4 regions of the Xanthomonas sp. F4 genome follow, and region 3 is predicted to be linked to each of the others. Evidence: predicted binding sites of a transcription regulator. Region 3 holds the regulator's gene; each other region holds the start of a gene.
The links. The regulator FliA, encoded in region 3, starts transcription of late flagellar genes. The targets are predictions, from matches to a motif close to TAAAGTTTNNCNNNCNNNGGCCGATAA.
Positions count from the first base shown of each region.

Region 1: a site for FliA is predicted at 4,686-4,712, ahead of FHR66_RS12700 (GGDEF domain-containing protein). Genes of this name have one in related genera too.
Region 2: a site for FliA is predicted at 4,200-4,226, ahead of FHR66_RS06140 (methyl-accepting chemotaxis protein). Genes of this name have one in related genera too.
Region 4: a site for FliA is predicted at 3,367-3,393, ahead of FHR66_RS16290 (methyl-accepting chemotaxis protein). Genes of this name have one in related genera too.

Region 1 covers NZ_JAASQX010000003.1:77,652-84,993, forward strand. Annotated here, with positions in the region: gene FHR66_RS12685 (dihydroxyacetone kinase subunit DhaK) at 1-1,017, opposite strand, end outside; gene FHR66_RS12690 (DUF808 family protein) at 1,140-1,886, shown strand; gene FHR66_RS12695 (DUF808 domain-containing protein) at 2,016-2,918, shown strand; gene FHR66_RS12700 (GGDEF domain-containing protein) at 3,014-4,630, opposite strand; gene FHR66_RS12705 (ParB-like protein) at 5,108-5,734, shown strand; gene FHR66_RS12710 (MgtC/SapB family protein) at 5,695-6,195, opposite strand; gene FHR66_RS12715 (carbohydrate kinase family protein) at 6,287-7,213, opposite strand.
Region 2 covers NZ_JAASQX010000001.1:1,391,937-1,399,278, reverse strand. Annotated here, with positions in the region: gene FHR66_RS06160 (EAL domain-containing protein) at 1-1,082, opposite strand, end outside; gene FHR66_RS06155 (phosphate/phosphite/phosphonate ABC transporter substrate-binding protein) at 1,079-1,996, opposite strand; gene FHR66_RS06150 (RNA methyltransferase) at 2,148-2,906, opposite strand; gene FHR66_RS06145 (inositol monophosphatase family protein) at 3,025-3,852, shown strand; gene FHR66_RS06140 (methyl-accepting chemotaxis protein) at 4,336-6,483, shown strand; gene secF (protein translocase subunit SecF) at 6,808-7,342, opposite strand, start outside.
Region 3 covers NZ_JAASQX010000002.1:97,114-104,455, reverse strand. Annotated here, with positions in the region: gene flhB (flagellar biosynthesis protein FlhB) at 1-95, shown strand, start outside; gene flhA (flagellar biosynthesis protein FlhA) at 113-2,173, shown strand; gene flhF (flagellar biosynthesis protein FlhF) at 2,350-3,987, shown strand; gene FHR66_RS08340 (MinD/ParA family ATP-binding protein) at 3,974-4,858, shown strand; gene FHR66_RS08335 (RNA polymerase sigma factor FliA) at 4,855-5,604, shown strand; gene cheY (chemotaxis response regulator CheY) at 5,624-6,016, shown strand; gene FHR66_RS08325 (protein phosphatase CheZ) at 6,017-6,625, shown strand; gene FHR66_RS08320 (chemotaxis protein CheA) at 6,630-7,342, shown strand, end outside.
Region 4 covers NZ_JAASQX010000005.1:105,583-112,924, reverse strand. Annotated here, with positions in the region: gene FHR66_RS21150 (hypothetical protein) at 1-109, shown strand, start outside; gene FHR66_RS16295 (DUF6891 domain-containing protein) at 152-715, opposite strand; gene FHR66_RS16290 (methyl-accepting chemotaxis protein) at 1,135-3,339, opposite strand; gene FHR66_RS16285 (choice-of-anchor Q domain-containing protein) at 3,911-5,497, opposite strand; gene FHR66_RS16280 (cryptochrome/photolyase family protein) at 5,790-7,340, opposite strand.

The DNA.
Region 1 (7,342 bases), on a different contig from region 3:
CTTCAGCACCGGAGCAAAGGTCTGCGCCGCGTGCGGCACGCGCACGCCGGGCCAGCCCAGGGTCTGCACCGGCGCCTGCAGCGCGGCCAGCACGTCGGCATCGGCCGGCGCCAGAGTGATCGAGAAACCGTGCATGTCCATCGAGGTCATCAGCGCCGCCGGCAGCGGCATCAGCGCGATGCGGTCGACGCCGATGCGCTGCAGCGCCAGCCGCGTCAGCACGCCCAGTTCCTGCGTCGAGCAGCCGCCGAGGTCGTTGAGCATCAGCACCAGCGGCGCGTCGGCACCGAGGCGGGCATCGGCCTGTGCCAGCAGCGGGTCCAGGACCAGCGCCAGCGCCTCTTCCACCGCGCCCGGCTGTACCGGCCGCGCACCCGGCTCGTTGTGGATGCCCAGCCCCAGTTCCGGTGCGCGACGGCCCACGTGCTGGCCGGGCACGCTGCAACTGGACAACGCCATGCCCAGCGACAGCAGGCGGTCGGCGAAGGCCTGGCCGCGCTGCGCCAGTTCGGCCAGCGGCATGCCCTCGCGCGCCAGATGGCCCACGTACTTGTGCACCAGCACCGTGCCGGCGATGCCGCGCGGCTGCGCGGCGTCGGGCAGGGCGATGTCGTCGGCGACCAGCACGCTGGCCACGTCGATGCCCTCGGCGCGGGCGCGCTCGGCGGCCAGGCCGAAGTTGAGCCGGTCGCCGGTGTAGTTCTTGATCACCAGCAGCACGCCGGGCGCGTCGGCGCAGGCGCGGATCGCCGCCAGCACCGCCTCCACGCCGGGCGAGGCGAACAGGTCGCCGGCGATGGCGCCGCTGAGCATGCCCGGGCCGACGAAGCCGGCATGCGCCGGCTCGTGCCCGGCACCGCCGCCGGACAGCACCGCGACCTGGCGCGGATCGCGCTCCGCCTGCAGCACGATGCGGGTGCCGCTGTCGGCCTCGGAGAGCAGCAGCGGTTGCAGCATGGCGGCGGCCGCGAGCACGTCGTCGACGATGGCGCGGGGCGCGGTGAGGAACTGGTCCATGGCGTCTCCTTGGCGGTGCGGGGCTGGGCCGCAGGGTAGCCGAGTGCGGGTGATGCCGTGGCGCGCGGCGCCGGCCCGCGATCTCGGTGAGAATGGCGCCGACCTTTCCAACAGGAACGCGCATGGCTCGCACCAGCCTGTTCACCTTGCTTGGTGCGCTGGCGTCCGCGCTGGACGAGACTGCGCGCCGGGCCCCGGCACAAGCGCGGGCGGTGGCCGCGGCGCCGATCGGCCGCGCCTGGTGGCTACTGGGCAAGGCGTTCGGGCGCGCGCTGTTGGGCAAGCTGGCGCTGGTGCCGGCGTTGCTGGCGCTCTACGCCATGCTGCCGCCGCCCTCGGTGTTCGGGACGCACGACAACGTCACGGATCGGCTGACGCTGGGGCTGTTGTGCTTGTGCGGGCTGTACCAGAGCTACGAAAGCCTGGAGTGGCTGGCACGCTCCTGGCGCCGCCCGGCGGCCGATCCTGGTGCCGAAGACGACGCCCGGATCGCCGGGCTGCTCAAGGGCGCGATGCGGACCGATGTCGTCGTGTCGATCCAGTGCATCGTCGTGACCAGCCTGGTGCTGTCCATGCTGCCGTTCGCGTTTTCCGCGCTCGGCGTGGCGCTGATGGCCGTTGCGCTGGCACTGGCCATGTACATACCGGTCGCCGCGCTCGTCCTGCTCGCCGACCTGGGCCTGCGCGTGCACGGTGCGGGCGGTCGCATCGCGGCGCTCGGGCGCGTCCTGTTGGCGCTGGCGCCGCGGCTGTTGCGTGGCCTGTCGCTGCTCGCGTTGGTTGTGTCGCTCGTGCTCGGCGCGGCGTCGGCGATCGGTGCGACATACGCATTGATCTTCCCGTCCTCGCCGGAAGGCCTCATCAAGTAGCGTTACGTCAGGTTGTGCAGCGCGCGGGGCCGGTAATGGGATACACCCGGGCGGAGACCGATGCGGCCGGCAGCCCACCGCATGCCGGAATCGGCGAGAATCGCCGCTCATCCCGAATGGAATCCCCGCATGGCCGGCGCCAGCCTGTTCACCCTGCTCGACGACATCGCCACCCTGCTCGACGACGTGTCGCTGCTGACCAAGGTCGCGGCCAAGAAGACCGCCGGTGTGCTCGGCGACGACCTGGCGCTGAACGCGCAGCAGGTCACCGGGGTGAACGCCGACCGCGAACTGCCGGTGGTGTGGGCGGTGGCCAAGGGTTCGCTGCTCAACAAGGCGATCCTGGTGCCGGCGGCGCTGGCGATCAGCGCGTGGCTGCCGTGGGCGATCACCCCGCTGATGATGATCGGCGGCGCGTTCCTGTGCTTCGAGGGCGTGGAGAAGCTGGCGCACCGCTTCCTGCATTCGAAGAAAGAGGACGCGGAGCGGCATGCGCAGCAGGTGCAGGCGCTGGCCGACCAGCAGGTGGACGTGGTGGCGCTGGAGAAGGACAAGGTCAAGGGCGCGATCCGCACCGACTTCATCCTCTCGGCGGAGATCATCGTGCTGTCGCTGGGCGTGGTCGCCGGCGTGCCGTTCGTGCAGCAGCTCGCGGTGCTGGTGGCGATCGCGCTGGCGATGACCGCCGGCGTCTACGGCCTGGTTGCCGGCATCGTCAAGCTCGACGACCTGGGCCTGTACCTGAGCCGCAAGGGCGCCGCCGCCGCGACCATCGGCCGCGGCATCCTGTGGCTGGCGCCGTGGTTGATGCGCACCCTGTCGGTCGCCGGCACGGCGGCGATGTTCCTGGTCGGCGGCGGCATCCTGGTGCACAGCATCGGCCCGCTGCATCACGCCATCGAGGGCATCGCCCCGAGCGGCGGCCTGGGCAGCCTGGTGCTTGCGTTGGGCAATGCCGTGGTGGGAATCGTGGCCGGCGCCGTGGTGCTGGCCGTGGTGTTGGGCATCAAGAAGGTACGGGGTAGGGATTAGGGATTGGAGATTCGGGATTCGCAACAGCGGCGCGCATTGCTGCCTTTGCGAATCCCCAATCCCGACTCCCGAATCCCGCGCCGGCACCGCCGGCGCTAATCGGCCGAAACCACCCGGTTCTTGCCGGCCTTCTTGGCCTCGTACAGCGCACGGTCGGCGCGGCGGATCAGCGCGTCCTGCGCTTCGCCGGGCTGGCGCAGGGCGACGCCGGCGCTGAAGCTGACGAACACGCGCTGGTCCTCGTGCACTACCGCGCGCTGGGCCAGGGCGCGCTGCACCCGGGTCACCGCCGCGCTGGCCTCGAAGATCGTGCAGTCCGGCATCAGCAGCAGGAATTCCTCACCGCCGAAGCGAGCGATGGCGTCGCTGGCGCGCAACGTGGTGCGTGCCACTTCCACCACGTGGCGCAGCGCGCTGTCGCCGCCGGGGTGGCCGTAGGTCGCGTTGAGCTGGCGGAAATCGTCCAGGTCCAGCATCGCCACGCACAACGGTTGCGCGCTGCGCTCGGTGCGCACCAGTTCGCGCGCGAACAGGTCCTCCAGGCCGCGCCGGTTGAGCGCGCCGGTGAGCTGGTCGACGCGCACCAGGCCGCTGACGTCCTGCAGTTCCTGCTCCAGGCGCAGGATGCGCTGTTCGGCCGCGTCCACTTCCTGGCGCGCGGCGATCAGGTGGTCGCGCGCGCGCAGCGCCTGCTCCTGCACGTGGCCGGTGTCCTGCAGCACTTCCTGCAGCAGGCGGTTGAGGTCGGCGATGCTGCGCGCGTCGCGGATGGTCTGCGAGTAGTCGGCGATGCGGTCGTGGAATTCGCCGGTGCTGGCGGCCATGCCGTCCAGGTCCGCGACGAAGGTCAGCATCAGCTCCTTCATGGCGTTCTTGGACTCGGCGATGCCCTGCTTGAGCAGCCCCTGCTTGTAGATCACCTCGCGCAGGCTGCCGCGTGCCTCCTCGATCGAGTAGCGGTCCAGCGGCCCGGCGATCAGGTCGCGCACCACCGCGATCTGGCCCTGCAGCCAACTGGTGTCTTCGAGCAGTTCGCCGACATTCTCCAGCAGCAGGTCGAACAGGCTCAGCAACAGCGCCTGTTGCTCCTGGCCGTCGTTGGCGCGCAACGCGATCTGGTGGCACAACTCGCGTACCTGCTGCGCCACCGGTTCCAGCGGTTGCCCGGGGCGCCACTGGCGCAGCGCCTCGCCGCTGGCCTCGGCCTCGCCGGCCAGCTCGGGCAGGGTGTGCAGCAGCGCCGCCAGCGCGCCGGCCACGGTCTGCCGCAGCAGGTCGCGCAGGCGCTCGCTGTCGCTGGGCCCGGCCAGCGGGTCTTCGATGTCGATGGTGCGAATGTACTTGTCGATCAGCTGGCGCAGCGCGCGGCCATAGCTGGGCCAGTCGCCGCTGCTCGCTGCCGATTGCAGGCGCCGGCCCATGTCGCCCAGTTCGCCATGCAACGAGGCCATGCCATCGGCGAAGGCGCCGAGCAGGCCTTGCGGCTCGTGCGCCTGCTGGAACAGGCGGATCAGCGCGGCGGTGGCGGCGGCCGGGTCGGTTGCGCCCGCCACAGGCGCCGCCGCTTGGCCGGGCGCGTGCCCATGACCATGTCCATGTCCATGCGCGCGCGCCGGCAGCGTCGCGGCCGCCGTCGTCGCCGGCTCGCGCCGACGTGGCGACAGCAGTTTGCGCAGTCCGCTGATGGGCGGCTCGTCGCGTTGGTCCGACATGCCGGCCGGCTCCTCCCCAGTCAATGCGCCGCCCATGCTGGCGCTCAGGCTCTGGATATCGGCGCCGGCGGCGTGCGCTTGAGCGGGCGGGTGGTGGGTCTGTGAAGAAGACTCCATTGCGGTCGTACCCTCACCCCCAGCCCCTCTCCCGGGGGGAGAGGGGAGTATGTGCTCAGGCGGCGTGGTCGCCCGTCCCTTCTCCCTTCGGGAGAAGGTGCCCCGAAGGGGCGGATGAGGGTCGGGTGGCTAGGGAGGCGTCTGGGGAATAGGTTCCCTGGCTGTCGCACCCTCACCCCCGGCCCCTCCCCCGAAAAGGGGGCCGTGGTCCCGGAGGGAGAGGGGAGCAAGCCTGGCTTGCCGAAAGATCGCCGCGTGTCCGGACGTCGTGCAAGACGCGCACGGCACTGGCACTCTGGCGGTTGTGCCTACCGCAGCGTCGACAGCGCTACACGCCCCCCACCTCCACCGAGACCGAGCATGGCCGATTCCCGCGAACCGCTGCTGCACCCTGTCCCGATCCTGTCCTTGCGCCCGACGCAGATGACCGTGGGCATGCGCGAGGTGAAGGAGAAGCGCAAGCGCTGGCGCGCGCACGCCTCCAGGCACAAGCAGGCCGAGCTGCTCGGCAAGCACATGATCCCGGTGGTGCTGGGGCCGGACGGCAAGTACTACGTGGTGGACCATCACCACCTGGCGCGGGCACTGCACGACGAAGGGGTGAAGGACATCCTGGTCACGGTGATCGCCGACCTCAGCGTCGTCGACAAGGCCGCGCTGTGGAGCGTGCTGGATCATCGCCGCTGGGCCTATCCCTATGACGCCAAGGGCGAGCGCCGCCCGTTCAAGGACATGCCGACGTCGATCGCCGACCTGAAGGACGATCCCTACCGCAGCCTCGCCGGCGAGGTGCGCCGTGCGGGCGGCTATGCCAAGGACACCACCCCGTTCAGCGAATTCCTGTGGGCCGACCTGTTCCGCCGCCGGCTGCGGCGCCGCGACATCAAGGACGACTTCGCACGCGCCATGGAGACCGCGCTCGCGCTCGCCAAGAGCAGGGAGGCGAGCTACTTGCCCGGCTGGTGCGGGCCGTCGTCCGACGACTGATCGGTGGCCGCGGCATGGTGCGGCTTGCCGCCCAGGAGCCCGTGCAAGGCGCGTTCGACGCGGCCGCCGACCAACAGGATGACGAAGGCGATGGCCAGGGACACGGCCACGATCTGCCATTGGCCGGCGCCGCACATGATGCCGATGCAGGCGGTGAGCCAGACGCAGGCGGCGCTGGTCAGGCCATGCACCCGGACGTGTTTCTGGGTGTGATAGATGACGCCGGCACCGAGGAAGCCGATGCCGGTCAGGATGCCCTGGATGACGCGGCTGCCGGCGTCGGTAAAGCCGCCCTTGCCGAGCGGGTCGGCCAGCAGCACCACCATCGCGGTGGCCAGGCCGACCAGCCCCAGCGTGCGGATCCCGATCGGTTTGCCGTGCAGGTCGCGGTTCAACCCGATCGCCGCGCCGGCGAGGGCGGCGATTCCCAGGCGCACGGCGATGTCGGACAGCTCGATCAAGGCAGGTCTCCTGGTGGATGTGGCGCCGTGGGCGGCCGGCCCATCATAGGAAACCCGGCCGCGCGCATGTCGTGTGTGCCGTGGGTCGGCTTCAGAGCGCGGCGCGGACCTCGTCCAGGCTCGGTGGGTTGGCGCCGGCGCGGGTGCAGTTGATGGCCGCGGCGGCCACGCAGAACTGCAGCAGGCGCTCCAGCGCAGCCGGCTCGCTGCCCAGCGCCGCCAGCGCGGCCGGGTCGGGCAACTGCTGCAGCAGCGCCGCCTGGAAGCTGTCGCCGGCGCCGACAGTATCGGCCACCTGCACCACGCGGCCGCGCACGCGCGCCTCGCTGTCGCCGCGCCAGGCCACCGCGCCGTCGCCGCCCAGGGTCATCACCACCAGCGACGGCCCCTGCTGCAGCCAGCTGCGGGCGATGGCGAACGGATCCTGCTGCGGATACAGCAACTCGATGTCTTCCTGGCTGACCTTGACCACGTGCGCCAGCGCGATCCAGCGCGCCAGCCGCGCGCGCCATACCGCCATGTCCGGTTCCACCGTCGGCCGCACGTTCGGGTCCAGCGAGATCAGCCGCTGCCCGCGCTCGCGCTCGGCCAGCGCCTGGAAGGTGCTGGCGGTGGTCTCGGCGACCAGCGTGTAGGAGCCGAAATGCAGGCCGCCGACGCGCGCGTCCAGCGTCGGCAGGTCGGACTCGGTCAGTGCGCGGTCGGCGCAGCCGGTGCCGTAGAACGCGTAATTGGGGACGCCGTCGCCGTCGAGCGCGACCATCACCAGGGTGGTCGCCTCGCGTTTGTCGATGCAGTAGTCCAGGGCCACGCCTTCGCGTTCGAGGGTGGTGCGCAACTGGCGGCCGAGCGGGTCGGTGGACAGGCCGGTGAACAGCGCCGACGGCGCACCCAGGCGGGCCAGGCCGATCGCCACGTTGAACGGCGAACCGCCCTGGCGTGCGGTCATCCCGACCGAGGTGCCGGCGTAGCCGTCGATGAAGATGTCGTACAAGGCCTCTCCGCACACCACGAACATCGAACCGCTCCTCGTCAGGTTGCAGCGCGCCGGCCGGCGCGATGGGGCGGCTATTGTGGCGTACCTGCTGCGGCGCGGCGACCGTGCGGGAGCGGGCTGCTGGGCTGCCGTGTGGGGTGGGCGCCTGGA
Region 2 (7,342 bases), on a different contig from region 3:
CCGCCGAAGCGCGCCAGCAGCGCGTCGTCGCCGCCCAACTGCTCCACCGCCAGCTGGATGCGCCGCGCGAACTGCAGCAGCGCTTCGTCGCCGGCCTCGTGGCCCAGGGTGTCGTTGATCCGCTTGAAATCGTCGATGTCGGCGAACAGCAGCGCCAGCCGGCGCTGCGAGGCCCGTGCCGACAGCATGCGATGGTCCAGCGCCTCGCGGAACGCGAGCCGGTTGGTCAGCCCGGTCAACGCATCGGTGTAGGCCATGTGGCGCACGTCGCGGTCGTGCCGGGCGATCGCCTCACTCATGCGCCCGAACGCGCGCAGCAATTCGCTGACCTCGTCGTGACGGCCGCTGTCGCGGCGTTCCACCGCGTAGTTGCCGGCCTCGATCTGGCGCGCGGCCGCGGCCATCCAGCGCAGCGGCGCCACCAGGGTGCGCTGCACGTAGACCGTCACCATCGCCGCGGTCAGGCCCAGCGCGGCCAGCAACAGCAGCAGCCAGCCGAGATGGCGCTTGCCCAGCGCGCCCAGGCGCTGGTCGAGGTTCTGCCCGGCCTTGCGCTCGTACTCCTGCGCCCGCGCCCAGGACATGCCCACGCGCACCCCACCCACCCGCTGGTCGCCGATCATGATCGGCATCGACACGTCGAGGAACTCCGGCGACTCCTGCGCCAGCAGGCCGCGGGAGCGGATCGCGGCGTCGGCCATCGTCCCGCGCATGCGCTGGCCATAGCCGAGCAGGTCCTCGCTGCCGTCGTGGATCAGCCGCCCATCGGCGTCGTAGACCAGCACATAGGCCACTGCCACATAGCCCAGCGCCCCGCGCACCTGCGTGCCGATCGCATCCAGGTCGGAGTAGTACACCGGGTTGGCCAGCGAGTCGGCCAGTTGCCGCGCCAGCGACTCGCCGCGGGTGCGCATGCTGCTGTCGAACAGGCTGTGGATCGCATTGCCGCTGAGCGTGCGCACCTCGCGCTGCATCGCCGCCTGGCGCTCCAGCAGCAGGGCCAGGATCGCCATCACCAACAGCGCAGCCACGCCCATGGCCAGCAGGAACCTGGCCTGCAACCCGAAACGCATGGTCTTCATTCCACTTCTGCCCTCACCCGCGCCACGCCGGCGCGCAGGGTGTCCAGGCGCTTCTGCGAGGCCGGATCGATCGGGTAGAAGCCGGAGGTACCGAAGAACTGGCGCAGCGCCGCGCGTCCCTGCGGATCGTCGGCGGCGTGCAGCAGGACCTCGCGCAAGCGCGTCTCCACCTCGGTCGGCAGGTCGCTGCGGACCATTTCGATCGCACGCGGATACGGCTCGCTGCGGTAGATCACCCGGAAGTCGCGGCGGAATGCCGGCGGGATGCGGCGCTCGTCGTCCCAGTCGAGATTGCTGAACGCCCCGGCATCCACCAGGTGCTTGTGCACGAAGGCGGCGATGTTGAGTTCCGAGCGCGCGAACACGTAGCCGACCGTCTCCGCCGAGGGCTGGTCCTTGCTGGACAGCAGGATCTCCGGATGCAGGCCGTGCTCGAACAGCGTCATCATCGGCACCATGTAGGCGCTGGTGGACAGCGGGCTTTGCAGCGCCAGGGTCCGCCCCTGCAGATCCGCCAGGTCGTGCACCGGCCCGTCGCGGCGCACGAAGAACACCGTGTGGTACTGGCGCACGCCGTTGCGCTCGGTCAGCAGCAGCGGCTTGGCGCCGCCGCGCTGTTCCAGCGCCATCGCGGTGGCGGCGGTCTCGGTGACCCAGTCGATCCGGCCACGGCGCAGGTAACTGCTCATCTGCTGGCTGTCGCGGGCCATCAGGATCTGCCCGGAGGTGATGCCGACTTCGCGCATGCGCGGCACCACGTAGTCCAGCAGAGGCTTGAGTTGCTCGTAATGGGCCTTGGGATTGTCGCTGATGCGCCCCAGCACCAAGACCGAGGGCCGCGCGTGCACGGACGCGGGCCAGCAGATCGCCAGCGCCAGCCACACCACGACCACCCGCCAACGCGAACTGGACAAACCACGATCCCCAAGTAGACCTTGCAAAGCCTAGCCGAAAGCGCATGCCGGTGACAGCGTCACAGAATGGCGCCAGCCGCGCATGCTGTTCGCCCCCAACGCGCGCGTCACCGCGCGCGCCGCGAAGGATGCCTTCGCGCCTTGTCCGGCCTCAGTTTCCCGCCTGTCCGGCGAGCCGCGCCATGCGCTGCGCATCGGACAGCACGCCGCGCAACAGGCGCACTTCCTGCTCGGTCAGCTCGGTGCGCAGGAACAGCCGGCGCAGCTTGCGCATCGCCGAATCCGGGGCGCGTCCCTTGTGGAAGTCGATGTCGTCCAGGGTCTCGGCCAACTGCCCGAACAGCCCTTCCACCTGGGCGTGGCTGGCCGGCGCCTCGCGAAAGCCCGGCGCCGGCGCGGGCGCAGGGGCGGCACTGCGCAGCTGCGCCAGGCGCACCTCGTAGGCCAGCACCTGCACCGCCGCGGCCAGATTGAGCGAACTGAACGCCGGATCGGAGGGAATGTGCACCGCCGCGTGGCACAGCTGCAGTTCCTCGTTGGTCAGGCCGGTGCGCTCACGGCCGAACACCAGCGCCACTTCCGCAGGCTCGGCGCTGGTGGCGGTCAGGCGCTGCGCGGCATCGGCCGGCAGCAGTTCCTCCAGCGACACGCGGCGGCTGCGCGCGGTGCAGCCCAGCACCAGCCGGCAGTCGGCCACCGCGTCGGCCAGCGCGGGCAGCACCGGCGCCTGCTGCAGCAGGTCCTCGGCACCGGCAGAACGCCGGTACGCCTCGGTATCCAGCTCGCATTCCGGCGCTACCAGTACCAGCCGCGACAGCCCCATGGTCTTCATCGCGCGCGCCGCCGCACCGATGTTGCCGGGATGCTGGGTTCCGACCAGGACGAAGCGGATACGGAGAGAATCGGTCATGGCGGCACGGCAGGCGAAGCGAACGGGGGCGTAGATGGTAAACTGTGCGGCCGGCCTTGACGCCGGACTGCTCTTTTCCTCCTCCAGACCCACCTCCGCCTTCTCGGGAGCCGTTGCCATGCAAAAACCCGCCGTCACCGTCATGGTCAAGGCTGCCCGCCTCGCCGGCAACGTCCTGTTGCGCCACATCAACCGCCTGGAAGCACTGAACGTGGTGCAGAAGGACCGCATGGACTACGCCAGCGAAGTCGATGCCGATGCGGAGAAAGTGATCGTCAAGGAGCTGCGCCGCGCCTACCCCGACTACGGCGTGATGGGCGAGGAAGGCGGCGTGCAGGGCGGTGGGCGCTACATGTGGGTGATCGATCCGCTCGACGGCACCAGCAACTACCTGCGCGGCTTCCCGCACTACTGCGTGTCGATCGCCCTGGTCGAGAACGGCGAGCCGATCGACGCGGTGATCTTCGATCCGCTGCGCAACGAATTGTTCACCGCCAGCCGCGGCAACGGCGCCGTGCTCAACGACCGCCGCATCCGTGTCAGCGAGCGCAAAGAACTCAACGGCGCCATGGTCCACACGGGCTTCGCGCCGCGCGAGCGCAAGCACGCCAGCGCCCAGCTCAAGTGCGTGGACGCGTTGCTGGTGCAGGCCGAGGACATCCGCCGCACCGGCTCGGCGGCGCTGGACCTGGCCTATGTCGCCTGCGGCCGCAGCGACGCCTACTTCGAAGCGGGGGTGAAGGCCTGGGACATCGCGGCCGGCGTGCTGCTGGTGCGCGAGGCCGGCGGCCGCGTCACCGACTTCAAGGGCGGCACCCTGGGCCGCATCGACGACCGCGGCCCACAGCAGTTCCAGGTGGTCGCCGGCAACCTCAAGGTCGGCGATGCGCTGCAGAAGCTGATCGTCAACACCGGCTACGCCGGCGAGTTCGACGCGAAGTTCTGAGCGGGCGCGTCCGGCGACTGGCCGGCGCCGACACTCCAGCACAAAAAAAGCCGCGCACTTGCGCGGCTTTTTTTGTGCCCGGCATTCGCGCACCGCGCGCTCACGCCTCTCAGCGAGGGCCTTGCACGCACCGCTTTCGCATCGCGAGAGGACATGGGACTTCCAGGATTTCCGCTTGCGCTCGTTACGCGGCACAGCGTCTGCGCCTCACGCCACGCTCACGCATTGCACGTCGCGCGCTTCACCTGTGCTTGATCGCGGTTTGCGTAGAAAACGGCGACACGAGGCGCTGCGTGCAGCTGCCATGGCCTGTGCGATGCGCCCGATGCGACCGGCGAACACAGCCCTAAAGATCCCTAGAACGCGGCCGATAAAGATGCGGGCTTTTGCCCGAACTTCCCCCGCTGATCCGCGCCTGCGTTGCCGTCCCTGCGGCAATGGAGCCGGTGGCGCCCGCTCTCTCGCATCTTTCGGAGATCTCGCGTGTCCTTCCATCATCTCACCGTCACCAAACGCCTGGCAATCGGCTTCTGCGGCGTGATCGCCATGTTATTGCTGGTCGGCATCACCAGCCTGATCGGTTTTCGCAAGTTCACCAGCGCCGCTGCGCTGGATGCCCATACCAACAAGGTCATCACCCTCGGCGACCGCATGCTGGTGAGCCTGCTCAACATCGAGAGCGGCGCACGCGGCTTCGCCCTGACCCGCGACAAGTCCTATCTGGAGCCGTTCGAACTCGGCGAGCGCGAGTTCCGCGCGCAGTGGCAGGAATCCAAGCAGCTGACCGCGGACAATGCGGCACAGCAAGCGCGCCTGCAAACCCTGATGCAGGACTACGCGCAGTTCATGGCGACCAAGCGCAAGGCACTGGACCACATGCGCGCCACCGCCGCCGACAGCGACGACGCCCAGTTGGACACATTCCGAACCGTCGGCAAGCAGCAGATGGACGGATTGCGCGACACGATCGGCCAGTACGAGGACGCCGAACGCGCGCTGCTGCAGGTGCGCAAGGCCGAGAGCGAGGCACGCGCGCAGTCCGGCGAGTGGACCAGCATCGGCGGCATGCTGATCGGCATCGTCGCCGCGATCCTGCTCGGCCTGCTGGTCCGCAACAGCCTGATGCGCCAGCTCGGCGGCGAGCCGGCCTACGCGGCCGACGTGGTGCGCCGTATCGCCAGCGGCGACCTGTCGCAGGACGTGCGCCTGCGCACACAGGCGCCGTCGCTGCTCAACGACATGCGGCAGATGCAGGAGGAACTGCGCACGGTGATCCAGGCGCAGACCGAGATGGCCCGGCAGCATGCCGCCGGCCAGATCAGCTTCCGCATGGACGAGGCGCGCTTCCCCGGCGACTACGGGCGCATGGTGCGCGACACCAACGCGTTGGTGCACAGCCATATTTCGGTCAAGCAGCGGCTGATCACGTTGATGGGCGAGTATGCCGAAGGCGACCTCAGCCGCGATCTGGAACAGTTCCCGGGCGAGATGGCGATCCTGACCGACACCATGGCCAAGGTGAAGCGCAACCTCGGCGCGATCAACCACGAGATCGACCTGCTGGTGCGCGCCGCCGCGCAGGGCGACTTCTCCCGCCGCGGCGAGGAGCAGCGCTTCCAGCATGCCTTCCGCGGCATGGTCGCCAATCTCAACACGATGATGACCGGCACCGAGACCAACCTCGCGGCGCTGTCGCAGCTGTTGCGCGCGATCGCCGCCGGCGACCTGACCCAGACCATGCAGGGCGATTTCCACGGCGTGTTCGCGCGGATGCGCGACGACGCCAACGCCACCGTCGCGCAGTTGACCGACATGGTCGGCCGCATCCAGCAGGCCGCGGCCAGCATCGACACCGCCGCGGGCGAGATCGCCAGCGGCAACGACGACCTGTCGCGCCGGACCGAGCAGCAGGCCGCGAGCCTGGAGGAAACCGCCGCCTCGATGGAGGAACTGACCGCCACGGTGAAGCAGAACGCCGAGCATGCGCGCCAGGCCAACCAACTGGCGGCCGGCGCCGCCTCGGTGGCCTCGCAGGGCGGCACGGTGGTCGGCCAGGTCGTCACCACCATGGACGGCATCGAAGCGGCCTCCAAGAAGATCGCCGACATCATCGGCGTCATCGACGGCATCGCCTTCCAGACCAACATCCTGGCCTTGAACGCCGCGGTCGAAGCCGCGCGCGCCGGCGAACAGGGCCGCGGGTTTGCCGTGGTCGCCAGCGAGGTCCGCACCCTCGCCCAGCGTTCGGCCAGCGCGGCCAAGGAGATCAAGACGCTGATCGACGACTCGGTCGAGCGCGTGAGCGCGGGTTCGGCACTGGTCGCCCAGGCCGGCACGACGATGCAGGACATCGTGGCCTCGGTGCAGCGCGTCACCGACATCATGGGCGAGATCGCCGCGGCCTCGCAGGAACAGTCGGCCGGCATCGAACAGGTCAACCACACCGTCACCCAGATGGACGAGACCACCCAGCAGAACGCCGCCCTGGTCGAGGAAGCCACCGCCGCGGCGCGTGCGATGGAACAGCAGGCCGGCGACCTGGTGGAGATCGTCGGCCAGTTCCAGGTGCGCAGCGAGACCTACCCGATGGTGGCGCACCTGGTCGCCCGCGCCACCGCCAACGCGGCCTAGTCCGGACCCGCCGCGCGGCAGGGACGCCGCGAAGGGATGGCGCCGTCGTCGACGGCCCATCCCGCGACACTGGCAGGCGCTGCAACCCGACCGACCTACCTGTAGGAGCGGCTTCAGCCGTGACGCCTTACCGGTAAGGCGTCGCGGCTGAAGCCGCTCCTACGACAAAGCGGATGCGGCGCCGCCCCCACTCGAATCTCCAAGCGTCCGCACAAAGAAAAAGCCGCGCATCCGCGCGGCTTTTCTGTTCGCAGGAGCGGGTGTTTCAGGACCAGGAATCACGCTTTTACGATTCCCGACTCCCGAATCCCCAATCCCAGCCCCTCAGGGCCTACGCGCCAGCGCCTCGACGTCCTTCGACTTCGGCAGCAGGTCCTGCTTGGTGACCTGGAACGGCCCGATCGACAGCAGCGGCACCGCCACGATCACCGAGGACACCACCACCACCACCGCGCCGATCATGTGGGTCAGCGCCAGGCCTTCCATCGACTCGCCGCCGTACAGGTACAGCGCCAGCGCCGACAGGAAGAACATCACCGCGGTGATCACCGTACGCGACAGGGTCTGGTTGATCGAACGGTTCAGCACTTCGATCGGCTCCACGCGCAGGCTGCGGAAGTTCTCGCGCACGCGGTCGAACACCACGATGATGTCGTTGATCGCAAAGCCCATCACCGACAACAGGCCGGCCAGCACGGTGAGGTCGAACTCGCGGCCGGTGACCGACACGTAGGCCACCGTCACCAGCAGATCGAACAGCGCGGTCACGCTGGCCACCACCGCGAACTTCCACTCGAAGCGGAAGGCGATGTAGATCAGGAAGCCGACCAGCATGAACACGGTGGCGTAGACGCCGTTC
Region 3 (7,342 bases):
CGTACGTCTACCAGTTGCGCGCTTGGCGCACTGGGCCGATGCCGCCGTTGCCGCCGTTGGAAGTGGATGAATTCGCCCCGGGGAGCCAGCCATGAGTCAGCCCGCCGCGCAGATGAATACGCGCAAAGTCATGGACATGATCAAGCACGGGCTCGGCGCCCCGGTGATCGTGTTGCTGATGCTGGCGATGGTGGTGGTGCCGCTGGCCGCCCCGGTGCTGGACGCCCTGTTCACCTTCAACATCGCCATCTCGCTGATGGTGCTGCTGGCGGTGGTGTACGTGAAGCGGCCGCTGGAGTTCAGCATCTTCCCGATCGTGCTGCTGATGACCACGATGCTGCGCCTGGCGCTGAACGTGGCCTCCACCCGCGTGATCCTGATCAACGGCCAGGACGGCCACGGCGCCGCCGGCAAGGTGATCGAGGCCTTCGGCGAATTCGTGATCGGCGGCAACTATGCGGTCGGCATCGTGGTGTTCGCGATCCTGACCATCATCAACTTCGTGGTCATCACCAAGGGCGCCGGGCGCGTGTCGGAAGTGACCGCACGCTTCATCCTCGACGCCATGCCCGGCAAGCAGATGGCGATCGACGCCGACCTCAACGCCGGCCTGCTGACCCGCGAGGAAGCCAAGGCCCGCCGCGAGGAAGTGCGCGAGGAAGCGGACTTCTACGGCTCGATGGACGGTGCCAGCAAGTTCATCCGCGGCGACGCCATCGCCGGCATCCTGATCCTGTTCATCAACCTGATCGGCGGCATGGCGGTCGGCGTGCTGCAGCATGGCATGCCGGTGGGACAGGCCGCCTCCACCTACACTCTGCTGTCGATCGGCGACGGCCTGGTCGCGCAGTTGCCGGCGCTGCTGGTGTCCTCGGCGGTGGCGATGCTGGTCACCCGCGCCTCGCGCTCGCAGGACATGGGCGCGTCGATGATGGGCCAGGTGTTCGGCCAGCATAAGGCGCTGGCGGTGGCCGCGGCGATCATGGGCCTGGTCGGCCTGATCCCGGGCATGCCCAACGTCGCTTTCTTGACGCTGGCGCTGATCCTGGGCCTGCTGGCCTGGAAGATGTGGAAGCGTAGCCTGCAGCCGACCCCGGCCGCCGCCGAGGCGGCGCCGCAGGCTGCGGCCGCGGCCCAGGCCAATGCCGAACTGGGCTGGGACGAACTGCGTCCGATCGACCCGCTGGGCCTGGAGGTCGGCTACCGGCTGATCCCGCTGGTGGACAAGGCCCAGGGCGGCGAGCTGATGGCGCGCATCAAGGGCGTACGCCGCAAGCTGACCCAGGACATCGGCTTCCTGGTGCCGCCGGTACACATCCGCGACAACCTGGAACTGCCCGCCAACGCCTACCGCCTGCTGGTGCACGGGGTGCCGGTGGCCACCGCCGACATCCACCCGGACCGCGAACTGGCGCTGGACCCGGGCGGCGCGCTCGGCAAGATCGACGGCATCGCCGGCAAGGATCCGGCGTTCGGCCTGGATGCGACCTGGATCCAGCCGCACCTGCGCGCCCAGGCCGAGACCATGGGCTACACCGTGGTCGACCCGGCGACGGTGATCGCCACGCACCTTTCGCACCTGATCCGCGAACATGCCCCGGAACTGCTCGGCCACGAGGAAGTGCAGCAACTGCTGGCGACCCTGGCCAAGAGCGCGCCCAAGCTGGTCGAGGACCTCACCCCCAAGGCGCTGCCGCTGTCGGTGGTGGTGCGGGTGCTGCAGAACCTGCTGATCGAGAAGATCCCGGTGCGGCAGCTGCGCAAGATCGTCGAGGCCCTGGTCGAGCACGCGCCGCAGAGTCAGGAACCCGGCGCACTCACCGCCGCCGTACGCAACGCCCTGGGCCGGTTCATCGTCCAGGAGATCGCCGGCATGGCCCCGGAACTGCCGGTGTTCACCCTGGCCCCGCAATTGGAACGTGTCTTGCAGGACTCTACCCAGGGCAACGGCGCGGCGCTGGAACCCGGACTGGCCGAACGCTTGCACCAAAGTCTGGCGGACTGCGTGAGCAAGCAGGAGGCGCGCAACGAACCGGCAGTGGTGCTGGTGCCGGCGCAGGTCCGCGCCGCCCTCGCCCGCCTGGTCCGCCACAGCGTCCCCGCGCTGTCGGTCCTGTCCTACAGCGAAGTGCCGGAGGACAAGCGGCTGAAGTTGGTCGGCACGATCAGCTGATTGGCGGGGATTGGTGATTTGGGATTCGGGAGTCGCAACAGCGGGCCCGGCACGCGGAGAGAGACAGCAATGACACGAACGAACACAACCAGAGCAAGGCGACCGGATAGCAGCCATGCCATGGCGGCCTCCGCAACCAATCCCCACTCCCCAATCCCGAATCCCGGCACTCACCCATGAAGATCAAACGCTTTGTCGCCCCCGACATGCGCACCGCCTTCCGGATGGTGCGCGACGAGCACGGTCCGGATGCGGTGATCCTGTCCAACCGGCGTACCGACGAGGGCATCGAGATCGTCGCCGCCAGCAATTACGACGAGGCCCTGGTGCAGCGGGCGCTGGATTCGGTGCGCCCGGACGAGGCGCCACGCGCCGCCGCCGCGGCGCAGGCACCGGCCACTGCCGCACCGCGCGCCGCCCGCAGCGACAAGGCCGCGGCCAGCCCGGCGATGGCGATGATGGCCGCGATCAGCGAGCGCCGTGGTGGCGCCGCGGCGACCGCACCGGCCGCTGCCGCAGCGCGGCCGCTGACCCAGCCGGCGGCGCTGGCCGCCTCGGCCATGCCCGCCGCGGCCGCCCCGGCTGCCGCAGCGCGCCCGGCCGCAGCGGCCAAGGCCCCGGCACCGGCCACGGGCCGCGCCGACTTCAGCATCCCCGAGGACGTGTTCCGCAACGCCCCGATCAGCGTGCCCATGCCCAGCCCGTTCGCCGCCGCCACCGCGGCGCCGGCCGCCGAGGCCGTGCCGGCCTGGCGCGACGACGTCGCCGCGGTGGCGCTGACCCCGGTGGCGAGCCCGGCCCCGGCCGTGCCTGCGCCGAGCGCGGCCAAGCCGGACGCGCCGGCCACTGCCGGAATCCCGGCGGCCGCGACGCTGGCGGCGGTGCCGACCTTCCCGGCCCCGCAGAACGACGAACAATTGACGCAGCTGCGCGACGAACTGGCGCTGATGCGGCAGATGATCGAGCGCGAGATGAACCGCCTCACCGACGAACGCCTGCGCGGTTCGCCGGTCCGCGCCCAGGCCCTGGAATTGATGGACGACTATGGCTTCGACAGCGGCATCACCCGCGACGTGGTCATGCAGATCCCCGCCGACCTGGAGCTGCACCGCGGCCGCGGGCTGATGCTGGGCCTGCTGTCCAAGCGCCTGCCGATCGCTCCGCTGGACCCGATCGAGGAAGGCGGCGTGATCGCCCTGATCGGCCCCACCGGCGCCGGCAAGACCACCACCATCGCCAAGCTGGCCTCGCGCTTCCTGGAGCGCCATGCCGCCCGCGACGTGGCCCTGGTGACCACCGACACGGTCCGCGTCGGCGGCCGCGAACAGTTGCACAGCTACGGCCGCCAGCTCGGCATCGCCGTGCACGAGGCCGACAGCGACGCCGCGCTGCAGCAGTTGCTGGAGCGCCTGGCCGACTACAAGCTGGTGCTGATCGACACCGCCGGCATGGGCCAGCGCGACCGCGCCCTGGCCGCCCAGCTGCACTGGCTGCGCGCCTCGCGTGTGGTCCGATCCTTGCTGGTACTGCCTGCCAATGCCCATTTCTCCGACCTGGACGAGGTGGTGCGCCGGTTCGCCGGCGCCGACCCACAGGGGGTCATCATGACCAAGTTGGACGAGACCGGGCGGTTCGGCAGTGCCTTGTCGGTGGTCGTGGACCACCGCCTCCCCATCACCTGGGTGACCGATGGACAGCGCGTGCCGGACGACCTGCACCGCGCCAACGCCGCCAGCCTGGTATTGCGCCTTGAAGATTTGCGGCGCGCTGCCGATAAGCCCTGTACTCCGGAGCAGACCCATGCCGTCGCGTGACTACGTCAATCTGACCAATGCCTTCCCCCTGTCGGCGACGCGTAGCGAACCGCTGGGTCCGGTGCGCACCATCGCCGTGACCGGCGGCAAGGGCGGCGTGGGCAAGACCAACATCTCGGTCAACCTGTCCATGGCGCTGGCCGACATGGGCAAGCGCACCCTGCTGCTGGACGCCGACCTCGGCCTGGCCAACGTCGACGTGCTGCTGGGGCTGACGCCCAAGTTCACCGTGGCCGACCTGGTCGCCGGGCGCTGCACCCTCGAAGAAGTGCTGATCGACATGCCCAACGGGCTGATGGTGGTGCCCGCCGCCTCCGGCCGCCGTTACATGGCCGAGCTGCCGCCGGCCCAGCACGTGGGCCTGGTCAACGTGTTCTCCGAGCTGCAGCGCGAGCTGGACGTGATGATCGTCGACACCGCCGCCGGCATCACCGACAGCGTGCTGACCTTCTGCCAGGCCGCGCAGGACGCGGTGGTGGTGGTCTGCGACGAGCCGGCCTCGATCACCGACGCCTACGCCCTGATCAAGGTCCTCTCGCGCGAGCGCGGCGTGGACCGGGTGCAGATCGTCGCCAACATGGTGCGCGACCTCAACGAAGGCCGCCTGCTGTACGACAAGCTGAGCCGGGTCTGCGAGAAGTTCCTCGGCGACGTGTCGCTGAACTACCTGGGCTGCGTGCCGCAGGACGACTGGCTGCGCCTGTCGGTGCAGCGCCAGCAGCCGGTGGTCAAGGCCTACCCGTCCAGCCCGTCGGCGCAGGCGATCTCCGAGATCGCCCGGCGCACCGCGCGCTGGCAGGCGCCGACCGCCCCGCGCGGCAACGTCGAGTTCTTCGTCGAACGCATCATCCAGCGCGGGGTGGCCGCATGAACGCCGCCGCCCACTACCGCGCCGTCCAGCGCAACAGCGCCAACGACTACATCGCCCAGCACTCGGACCTAGTCCGGCGCATCGCCCATCACCTGGCGGCGCGACTGCCGGCCAGCGTCGAGATCGACGACCTGATCCAGGCCGGCATGATCGGCCTGATCGAGGCTTCGCGCAGCTACGACGCCGAACAGGGCGCCTCGTTCGAGACCTACGCCTCGATCCGCATCCGCGGCTCGATGATCGACGAGATCCGCCGCGGCGACTGGGTGCCGCGCTCGGTGCACCGCCGCGCCCGCGACGCCGCCTCGGCGATCCGCAAGATCGAACAGAGCACCGGCCGCGCCGCCGCCGCCAACGAAGTGGCCGCGGCGATGGACATGCCGCTTCCCGAATACCTGCGTTTGATGGAAGATGCCGCCCGCGGCCAGGTGCTGAGCCTGGAGTCGCGCATCGAGGACCATGGCGAGCTGGATACCATCGCCAAGGGCGGACCCAATCCGCAGCAGATGCTCGAGCGCAGCGAATTCGGCCGCGAGCTGGGCAAGGCCATTGCGCAGTTGCCCGAACGCGAGCAGTTGGTGCTGTCGCTGTACTACGAGCAGGAATTGAACCTCAAGGAAATCGGCGCGGTACTCGGGGTCAGCGAGTCGCGCGTGTGTCAGATCCATGGCCAGGCCACGGTACGGTTGCGCGGACGCCTGAAGGCGTTCGGTGTCGCCGATGCCGGTCTGGAAGACGAAGAATAGGAACCCTTAGGAGTCAGTGGTGAACAAGAACATGCGGATTTTGATCGTGGACGATTTCTCGACGATGCGGCGCATCGTCAAGAATCTGCTCGGCGATCTGGGCTTCACCAACACCGCCGAGGCCGAAGACGGCAACAGCGCCCTGGCCGCGCTGCGCTCGGCACCGTTCGAGTTCGTGGTCACCGACTGGAACATGCCCGGCATGACCGGCATCGATCTGCTGCGCAACATCCGCGCCGACGACAAGCTCAAGCACCTGCCGGTGCTGATGGTCACCGCCGAGGCCAAGCGCGAGCAGATCATCGAGGCCGCGCAGTGCGGCGTGAACGGCTACATCATCAAGCCGTTCACCGCGCAGACGCTGCAGGAGAAGCTGGGCAAGATCTTCGAACGCCTGGGAGCGACCGCCTAAATGGAAGCCACCGCCGAACGTACCGCCCTGATCGAACGCCTGCAAGGCGCGCTGGACGCGCTGGAGAACGGCGACGAGGCCGGCTGGCGCAGGGAGATCGACACCCTCGCCGCCTGGCGCACGCGGCCGATGATGCAGGGCCTGAGCCGGCTCGCGCGCGATCTGGGTCAGGCGCTCGGCGAACTGCCGGTGGTGCCCAGCGAGGCCGGCGAGCTGGACGACGCCTGCTCGCGTCTGGACCACGTGGTGGAGATGACCGAACAGGCCAGCCACCGCACCCTGGACCTGGCCGAGGAATGCCGCGCGCTGGCCAACCAGCTCGCCGCCGGCGGCCTCAGCGGCGACCAGGGCGAGATCCTCGACAAGATCCGCCACAACCTCACCGAAATGGCGCTGGCGCAGAGCTTCCAGGACCTGACCGGGCAGATCATCCGCCGCGTCGCCGGCATCGTGCGCCGCGTGCACGAAGGCTTCGGCGCGCTGGGGCTGCCGCCGAAGGAAGAACGCAAACCCGACGGCAGCCTGGCCGGCCCGGCCCTGCCCGGTCTGGACCGCCACGGCGTGTCGCAGAACGACGCCGACGACCTGCTGTCCGGACTGGGACTGTAATGCCATGAGCGCCGTACCCGACGACATCGCTGCCGACTTCATCATCGAGGCCCAGGAGATCCTGGACCGGCTCGGCGAGCAGTTGGTGTCGCTGGAGCAGGCGCCCGAGGACAGCGGCCAGCTCAACGCCGTGTTCCGCGGATTCCACACGCTCAAGGGCGGCGCCGGCTTCCTGGCGATCAACGCCATGGTCGAACTGTGCCACGCCGCGGAGGAAACCCTGGGCATGGCCCGCGCCGGCCAGGCCACCCTGCAGGCGCGGCACTTCGACGCCGCGCAGCAGTCGCTGGACTACCTGCAGTCGATGCTCGACGCCTTCGGCAGCGGCCAGGAGCCACCGCGTGCGCCGCCGGAACTGATCGCGCAGTTCGACGCGCACGGCGACGCCGCCCCGGCCCCGGCCCCGGCCAAGAGCGCCGCGCCGGCACCCGCCCCCGCAGCGGCCACCGCCGCGGCCGCGGGGGATCTGATCAGCGACGACGAATTCGAAGCGCTGCTGGACCAGTTGCACGGCGATGCGCCGCCGACGGCCACGCCGCAGGCGCTGCAGCCGGCGCCGCGCGCGCCCAGCGCCGCGCCCAAGGCCGCGGCCGCCCCGGCCAAGGCCGCCGAACCCGAACACACCGTGCGTGTGGACACCAAGCGCCTGGACGCGATCGTCAACCTGATCGGCGAACTGGTGCTCTCGCGCAACCGACTCAAGACCCTGCGCGTGCG
Region 4 (7,342 bases), on a different contig from region 3:
GTGCCGCGCGCTGCGGCGATTGCGATACAACATCCGCTCCATGAAACGCCTCTCCGTCAAACGCCTTCCGCGCATCGGGACGCGGTCGGGCATGAGCGTGCGATTGTAGCCAGGGCGTCGACGTCTGGCAGCCCAGGGCTGCGCCGCTGCGTCAATCCCAATCGGCGCGGCGCTGCCAGACGAAGCCGGGCAGGTCGATGCGCTTGCGCGGCGTGCCGTCCCAGTCCACGGTGAAGCCTGCCGCGCGCAACGCTGCGGCGACCTGCTGGCCGACCGCCAGGTCCGCGTCCTCGCGCCCGTCCAGATCGCCGAATGCCAGCATCAGCCCGCCGCCGTCGATCGCCCGCTCCATGTCCTGGCCGTGATAGAAGCAGTAGCCGTGGTAGCGCCGGTCCGGCGTGTCGGCCACCGCCTGGTTCACTTCGACGTGGCCGTCGGACATGGTGTAGCCGGCATTGGCCAGGGCGCAGATGCCGGTCTCGTGCAGCCGCTCGAACAACGCATCGAGCCGGTCGCAATCGGTCTGCGCCGGCCAGGTCTGCTCGGCCTGCTGCTTGGCCTGCCACTGGCTGGCGACCGAGGCGCGCAGCATCGCCTCGTCGCAGTCCTCTTCGAGGATGTCCTCGATCATCTCCTGGATCTCGTCCTGGGAGTAGAACCCCGACCAGACCCATTTGCGGATCGCGTCGTACACGTAGGCATCGGATTCGTTCATGGCAGCGCCTGCGGGCTTTCGGGACCATCCATGATTCCACACGTCAGCCGTCGCTGCAGCGCCTCGGGATGGGTCGCAGGAGGTCTCTGCGTCGTAGCAGATCCCCGCATCGCCCCCCTGCTTTGCAGACGCCGGCAGGAGCGGGAGCCGACGCACTGGCTGACTGTTGACGCCGGCGCGTCCCTGCTGCGAGACGCCTGCCTAGCCTCGTCTTGCATGTCCGCCTGACGCACGCGCAACGCTGCTCCACGACGGAACAGCAGGCGGCCGAGCCGACGGAAACTGGCGGGACCATGAACATCATCCGCGACCATGGGCCGCGCTCCTGCGAACGCACGCCGTGTACCATTCTCCCGGGGGAACCGGGAAGAGCCGTGGCGAGCGCGCTGCGGCCAGCAGCGCGCGCCATCTCGGCGTTCCTAGCAGGCTTGTTCGACCAGCAACGGCGCCACCTGACGCGGACCACGCCGGGAGGTCGAGGTACCGGCCGTGCCCAAGGGCTTGGCCTGGCGCCGCGCCGTCAGGTCCCCGTTGCTGCCGGACAGGACGAACACCTTCACCGCGTCGCTGAGCTGGATCGCCTGCTCCTCCATTGACTGGGCCGCCGCCGCCGCTTCTTCCACCAGGGCGGCGTTCTGCTGCGTGGCCTGATCCATGTGGGTGATGGTCTGGGTGACCTGCTCGATGCCGCTCGACTGCTCCTGCGAGGCGACCGAGATCTCGGTCATGAAGTCGGTCACGCGCTGCACGCTGACGACGATCTCGTGCATGGTGCTGCCGGCGCTGTTGACCAGCAGGGAGCCGGCGTCCACCTTGCTCACCGAGTCGTCGATCAGCTGCTTGATCTCCTTGGCGGCCTCGGCCGAGCGTTGCGCCAGCACCCGCACTTCGCTGGCGACCACGGCAAAACCGCGGCCCTGCTCGCCGGCGCGCGCAGCCTCCACCGCGGCGTTGAGCGCCAGGATGTTGGTCTGGAAGGCGATGCCGTCGATCACGCTGATGATGTCGGCGATCCGCCGGGACGAGGTCTGGATGCCGTTCATCGTGTCGATGACCTGGGCCACCACCGCGCCGCCTTGCGAGGCCACCGCGGTCGCGCCGATGGCCAGCTGATTGGCCTGGCTGGCGCGTTCGGCATTTTGGCGCACGGTGGAGGTCAGTTCCTCCATCGAGGCGGCGGTTTCCTCCAGGCTGGCGGCCTGCTGCTCCGTGCGGCGCGAGAGATCGGCGTTGCCGGCGGCGATCTCGCCGGCGGCGCCGGTGATCTGCCCGGACGCATGCTGGATGCGGCCGACGATCCCGGTCAGCTGGGCCACGGTGGCATCGGCATCCTCGCGCATCTGCGCGAACACGCCCTGGAACTGCCCCTCCATGCGCGTGGTCAGGTCGCCGCTCGCGATGTCCTGCAGCAGCTTGGACAACGCCTGCAGGTTGCCGTCGGTGGTCGCCATCAACTGGTTCAACCCCTCGACCATGTCGCGGAAGTCGTACTGGAAGCGCGCGCTGTCGCCGCGCACGGCGAAGTCGCCGGCGGCCGCGGCGTCGACCAGTTGCCCGATCTCGGCATTCATCGCCGACAGATTGCGCTTGACCTGGTCCATGGTCTCGGTGAGCGCGGCCTGCTCGCCGGGCAGGCGATCCATGTCCTGCGACAGGTCGCCGATCGCATAGCGTCCCATGATCTCGAGCAAGCGCTGCTGGAGGCTCACGTGCATGTCGAGCAACGCATTGCTCTCCCGCACCATGCGCGCGTACTCGCCGGGAAACGCGTGCTCGTCCATGCGCTGGCTGACGTCGCCGCGCTCGTGGTGCCTGGCCATCTGCGACTGCGCCGCCATCACCGCCTGCAGCTGCGCCTGCATGCGGTCCATGCTGGTCAGCAGGCGGCCGGTCTCATCCTTGGGCTGCGGCGGGATGCGATGGTCCAGCCGGCCCTGAGCGATGGATTCGGCGATTTCGGTCGCGCGCCCGAGCGGTCCGGCCAGGCTGCGGGTGATCAGCACGCTCAAGGTCGCGCCGAGCACCGCCGCCAGCAGGCCGAACCCGATCAAGGCACGATTGCTGAAGAGCAGGGCCGCCTGGATCTGCTCGGAGCTGAGCGCGTTCTGCCGGATCTGCAGATCGACCGCGTTCTGGATCACCTCCACGCGCCGCGCCAGCAACGGCGCGGCTTCACCGTACAGCAGTTGCCTGGCCGCCTCGATCTCGCCGGAACTGGCCAGCGCCAGTACCCGGCTGTTGACCGACCGCGCCGCCGCCTGCGCAGCATGAATCTCCTTACGCATGGCCAGACCTGCCGCCGTGCCTGGCAGGGCGTCGAGGGCCTGGCGAAGGCGGTCGTTGTCGGCGCGGATCTCCTGGATCTTGGCGGCGATCGCCGGACGCTTGTCGGCCGGCGACAGCATCATGTCGCGCAGGTAGCGCTCCGCGCTCATATTGTTGCGCAGCATGGTGTACAGCAGTCCGGTCTTCTGATTGTTTTCGTGGACGATCTTGTCGACCGCCTGGCGCACGTTGTGGAACTGGTAGAGCGCCAAGGTAGAGGAAGCGCCAAGCAGCACGATCAGCAGGCCGAACGACAGCGCAAGGCGCTGACTCACCTTGAAGGAGTGAAAGAAATGCATCGGGGGGGACTCGCGAGGGGGGTACCTTTATCGGTATCTGCATCGCGAACTTGACCCTCTGCGAGCGACCCAGGTCCCAAATCCGGAAAGTCGCAGGCACAGGCGTCGCCGGCGCCGCGCCATCGCGCGGCACCGCCGATGCCCACGAAAGAAGATACGCCACCGTATTGCCCGCGGCGCGCGCGGCAGGCTCGAATGGCGTTGTTGGCGCGCACTGCAACGCGCGGTCATGTCTGCAGCGGTGGTGAGGTCTGCACGGCGTCGGCCGCCGCCTGACAGACGTTGGCAGGCGCACCGGACAGGGTGCGGCGTATGTCGAGCGCACGGTCGCGGCGCGATCGCTCGGCGCGGGGGCCGCATGCAGCGGACTGGTCTGCGACCCGACACCAGCGCGGTGCGGCACGGCACCGTCGCGCCGCCCGGTGCCGCATTGCCGGATCTAAGCATCGGCGCATCTGCGCGGGAAGCGGCGTCATCGCACGCTCTCCGCATCCCGGCGACGGACGCGCGGTCGCATCGGCCAAGCCGGCGCGACCGCGCACTGCCCTGCGGCTAACGACGGCAGATCGGCTTACTTGATCTCCACCGCGCCCAGATCGCACACCGCGGTATTGCGCGGATTGCCGCGCTGGTCGATGGCGGTACAGCCGGCGCCGGCGTTCAGCGCGGGGCTGTTGGCCGCAGGCAGCTGGGTAAGCGTCGGTCCGCCATTGTTCGCAGGGGCGGACAGCAGCGGATCGGCCGCTTTCACGTTGCCCGTCGCCAGGCAGGCGTTCGGCCAGACCGCGCCCTTGGCCGAGTACTCGATGAGATTGTTGCCGGTGTTGCTCTGGTTGTTGCAGAACACGCGCTCGGTCTTGGAGTACAGGATGCTGTTGCGGATGTCGAACTTGTCGCCGAACAGCGTCACCCACGGCGTGTTCTCGGCGAAGGTGACGTTGTTGAAGCGCACGCTGGGGCTGCCCTGGTCGCCGTTGGCCGGCTGCCAGCCGACATGCTGGATGGCCGCGCCCACGCCCTTGGCGGAGTTGCCGTGGAAGGTGCTGTTGCTGACATCGCAGGCGCCGTAGCAATCCAGGTACAGCGCGCCGGCGTTGCCCTGTTCGGCGGTGTTGGACAGGAAGCTGGTCTCGGCAATGTTGATGGTGCCCGGCGTGGTGATGGCGGTGCCGGCATGCGAGGTATCGGTGAAGCCCATGCTGATGCGCGCACCGCCGCCCGGGCCACCGGTGGCGACGTTGTTGGCGAAGGTGGAGTACTTCACGTCGATGGTGTCCGGCGCATACGCCCACAGCGTGGCACCGCCGGACCCGTTGGCGGCGACGTTGTTGCGGACCACGGTGCCGCACATCGCCAGCGTGCCGCCGCTGCCGACGCCGCCCTTGAGATAGCCGGCCAGCGACGCACCGTCGGTGTCGATCGCCCCGCCGCCACCGAAGTTGCCGGCATCGGGGAAACCTTGCGGCGCATTGATCGCCTGGTTGTTGGCGAACTCCGAGCCGACGATGGTCAGCCGGCTGAGCTGGGTATACAGCGCGCCGCCGAGCCAGGCGGTGTTCTTGTAGAAGCCGCTGCGGACGATGGTCACCTCGGCGTCGCTTCCGGCGAAGATCGCGCCGCCGCCAATGCTGCTGCGGTTGGCCAGGAACTGGCTGTTGATGGCTTCCAGCTTGCCGCGGTAGCCGACCTTGATCGCACCACCGCCCCAGGTGCCCGGGTCGTAGGCCTGGTTCGATGCCGGCTGCACCGAACTGCCGTTCTGCAGTTTCAGGTTGCGCACCGACAGCGCGCTGCCGGCATTGACCAGCAGGATTCGGGTGGACTGACCGCCATCCAGGGTGATCTTGCCCTGGCCATCGATCACGGTGGGCGTGGTCGCCGCGATGGTGATCGAGCGGTCGATCGCGATGCTGGTCGGCTTGGTGCCGCAGTTGAAGGTGATGTAGCCGCCTTGTGCGACGGCGGCGGCCAGCGCGCTGGCGGTGCAGCTGGCCTGCGTGCCGTTGCCGACCACCGTGGCCGCGGTCGGGAGCGCCCAAGCCTGCGGCACGCTGCATTGTGGCGCCGCGGGGACGGCGGCGATCGCCGTGGCGGCGGTCATCAGGGCGATAACGCCAGCAGCATGCGCGCTGGCTTTCAGGGAACGCGTCGTGGTCATGATCGTGCTCGATAGGGTTGCGGGGGAACAACGCGACACGCGACAGTCATTCGACTGTCATGCATGTCGCTGACACCTCGAGTGCAGGACGGCCGCCGGGCCGACCGGCGGCATAGGGTGCTTGAACGCGTGTCGATCGACCAGAACGCAGGTAGCAGATCGCGCGATTGCGCACACACCACATGCGACAGCGCGACGATGCGCGGCGCGTGGCACGGTTTGGGTGCGTTGCAGGGCCCGTTCCGGCAGCGCATCCGGTTGCTGTACGTGCGCGCGAAGCGCCTGGCCCGCGCTACAGCGTGTCCAGGCGTCCGCGCAGGTGTTGCGCATGCGTGCGCAAGGCCTGCAGTTGCGCGGCCGGCAGCTTGCCGAGCTGGCGGTAGACCATGTCCAGGCGGCGATTGCGCCCCAGCGTGTCCTGGTGCCGCGCGAAGAAGTCCCAGTACAGTGCGTTGTATGGACATGCACGCGCGCCGGTCTTCTGCTTGCGGTCGTAGCGGCATCCCTGGCAGTAGTCGCTCATGCGGTCGATGTAGGCGGCGCTGCTGACGTAGGGCTTGGTCGCGAGCAGGCCGCCGTCGGCGAACTGGCTCATGCCCACCGTGTTGGGCAGCTCGACCCATTCAAACGCGTCGATGTAGACGCCCAGGTACCAGCGGTGCACCGCAGCCGGATCCAGGCCGGCCAGCAAAGCGAAGTTGCCAATGACCATCAGCCGCTGGATATGGTGGGCGTAGGCGTCGTGCAGGGACTGGCCGATGGCGTGGTGCAGGCAGCGCATGTGCGTGTCGCCGGTCCAGAACCAGGCCGGCAGCGGCGTGTCGTGGCCGAGCGCGTTGCGTGCGGCGTAGTCGGGCATGTGCGCCCAGTAGATGCCGCGCACGTACTCGCGCCAGCCCAGGATCTGCCGAACGAAGCCCTCGACCGCCGCCAGTGGCGCGGTGCCGGCGTCGTAGGCCGCCAGCGCGCGCTGCACCACTTCCTGCGGCCGCAGCATCTTGGTGTTGAGGGCGAAGGAGAGCTGCGAATGGAACAGGCGCGGACTGCGCGTGCTCATCGCATCTTCGTAACGGCCGAAGTGCGGCAGGCCGTCGGCGATGAAGCGATCGAGGCAGGCCAGCGCCTCGGCGCGGTTCAGCGGCCAGCGCACCGCATCTGCCTGCGGCTGGCCGAAGCTGTCCACGCCGGCCGCCTGGATGGTTGCCCACAGCGCGCTGTGATCGTGGACTGGGCGCGCATCCGGCGGCGGCGGCGGATCACCGGGCCAGGGCTGGCGATTATCGTGGTCGTAGTTCCACTGCCCGCCCTCGGGCGTGCCGTCGGCCACCAGCAGGATCCGGTGGCGCTTGCGCATGTGCCGGTAGAAGTGCTCCATCAGCCACTGCGGACGCCCACGGAAAAACTCCGCCAGTTCGCCGCGGCGAGTGTAGAAGTGCGCGCTGTCCACCGCTTCGGTGGCGAAGGCCTGCGTCGCGCCCCACTGCCGCAGTTGCTGGTCCAGGCGCCATTCGTCGGGGTCCTGGTACTGCAGGCGCTGCGCACCGTAGTGCGCCATCAGCGCAGCGAGATTGGCGGGGATGGACTGGCGGTTGCTGGCGTCGTCGATCGCCACATAGCGCACGCGGTGGCCCGCCGCGCGCAGCTGGGCGGCGAATGCGCGCATGGCGGCGAAGATGGCGAGGATCTTCTGTGCATGGTGCAGGACGTAGTCGGTCTCCTGCCGCACTTCCATCAGCACGTAGACCACGCCGGGATCGCGCACGTCGAACCACGGGTGTTCGGGATCGAGCTGGTCGCCCAGCACCAGGCGCAAGGTGTGGGCGGTGGGCTGCATCGGACTCATGC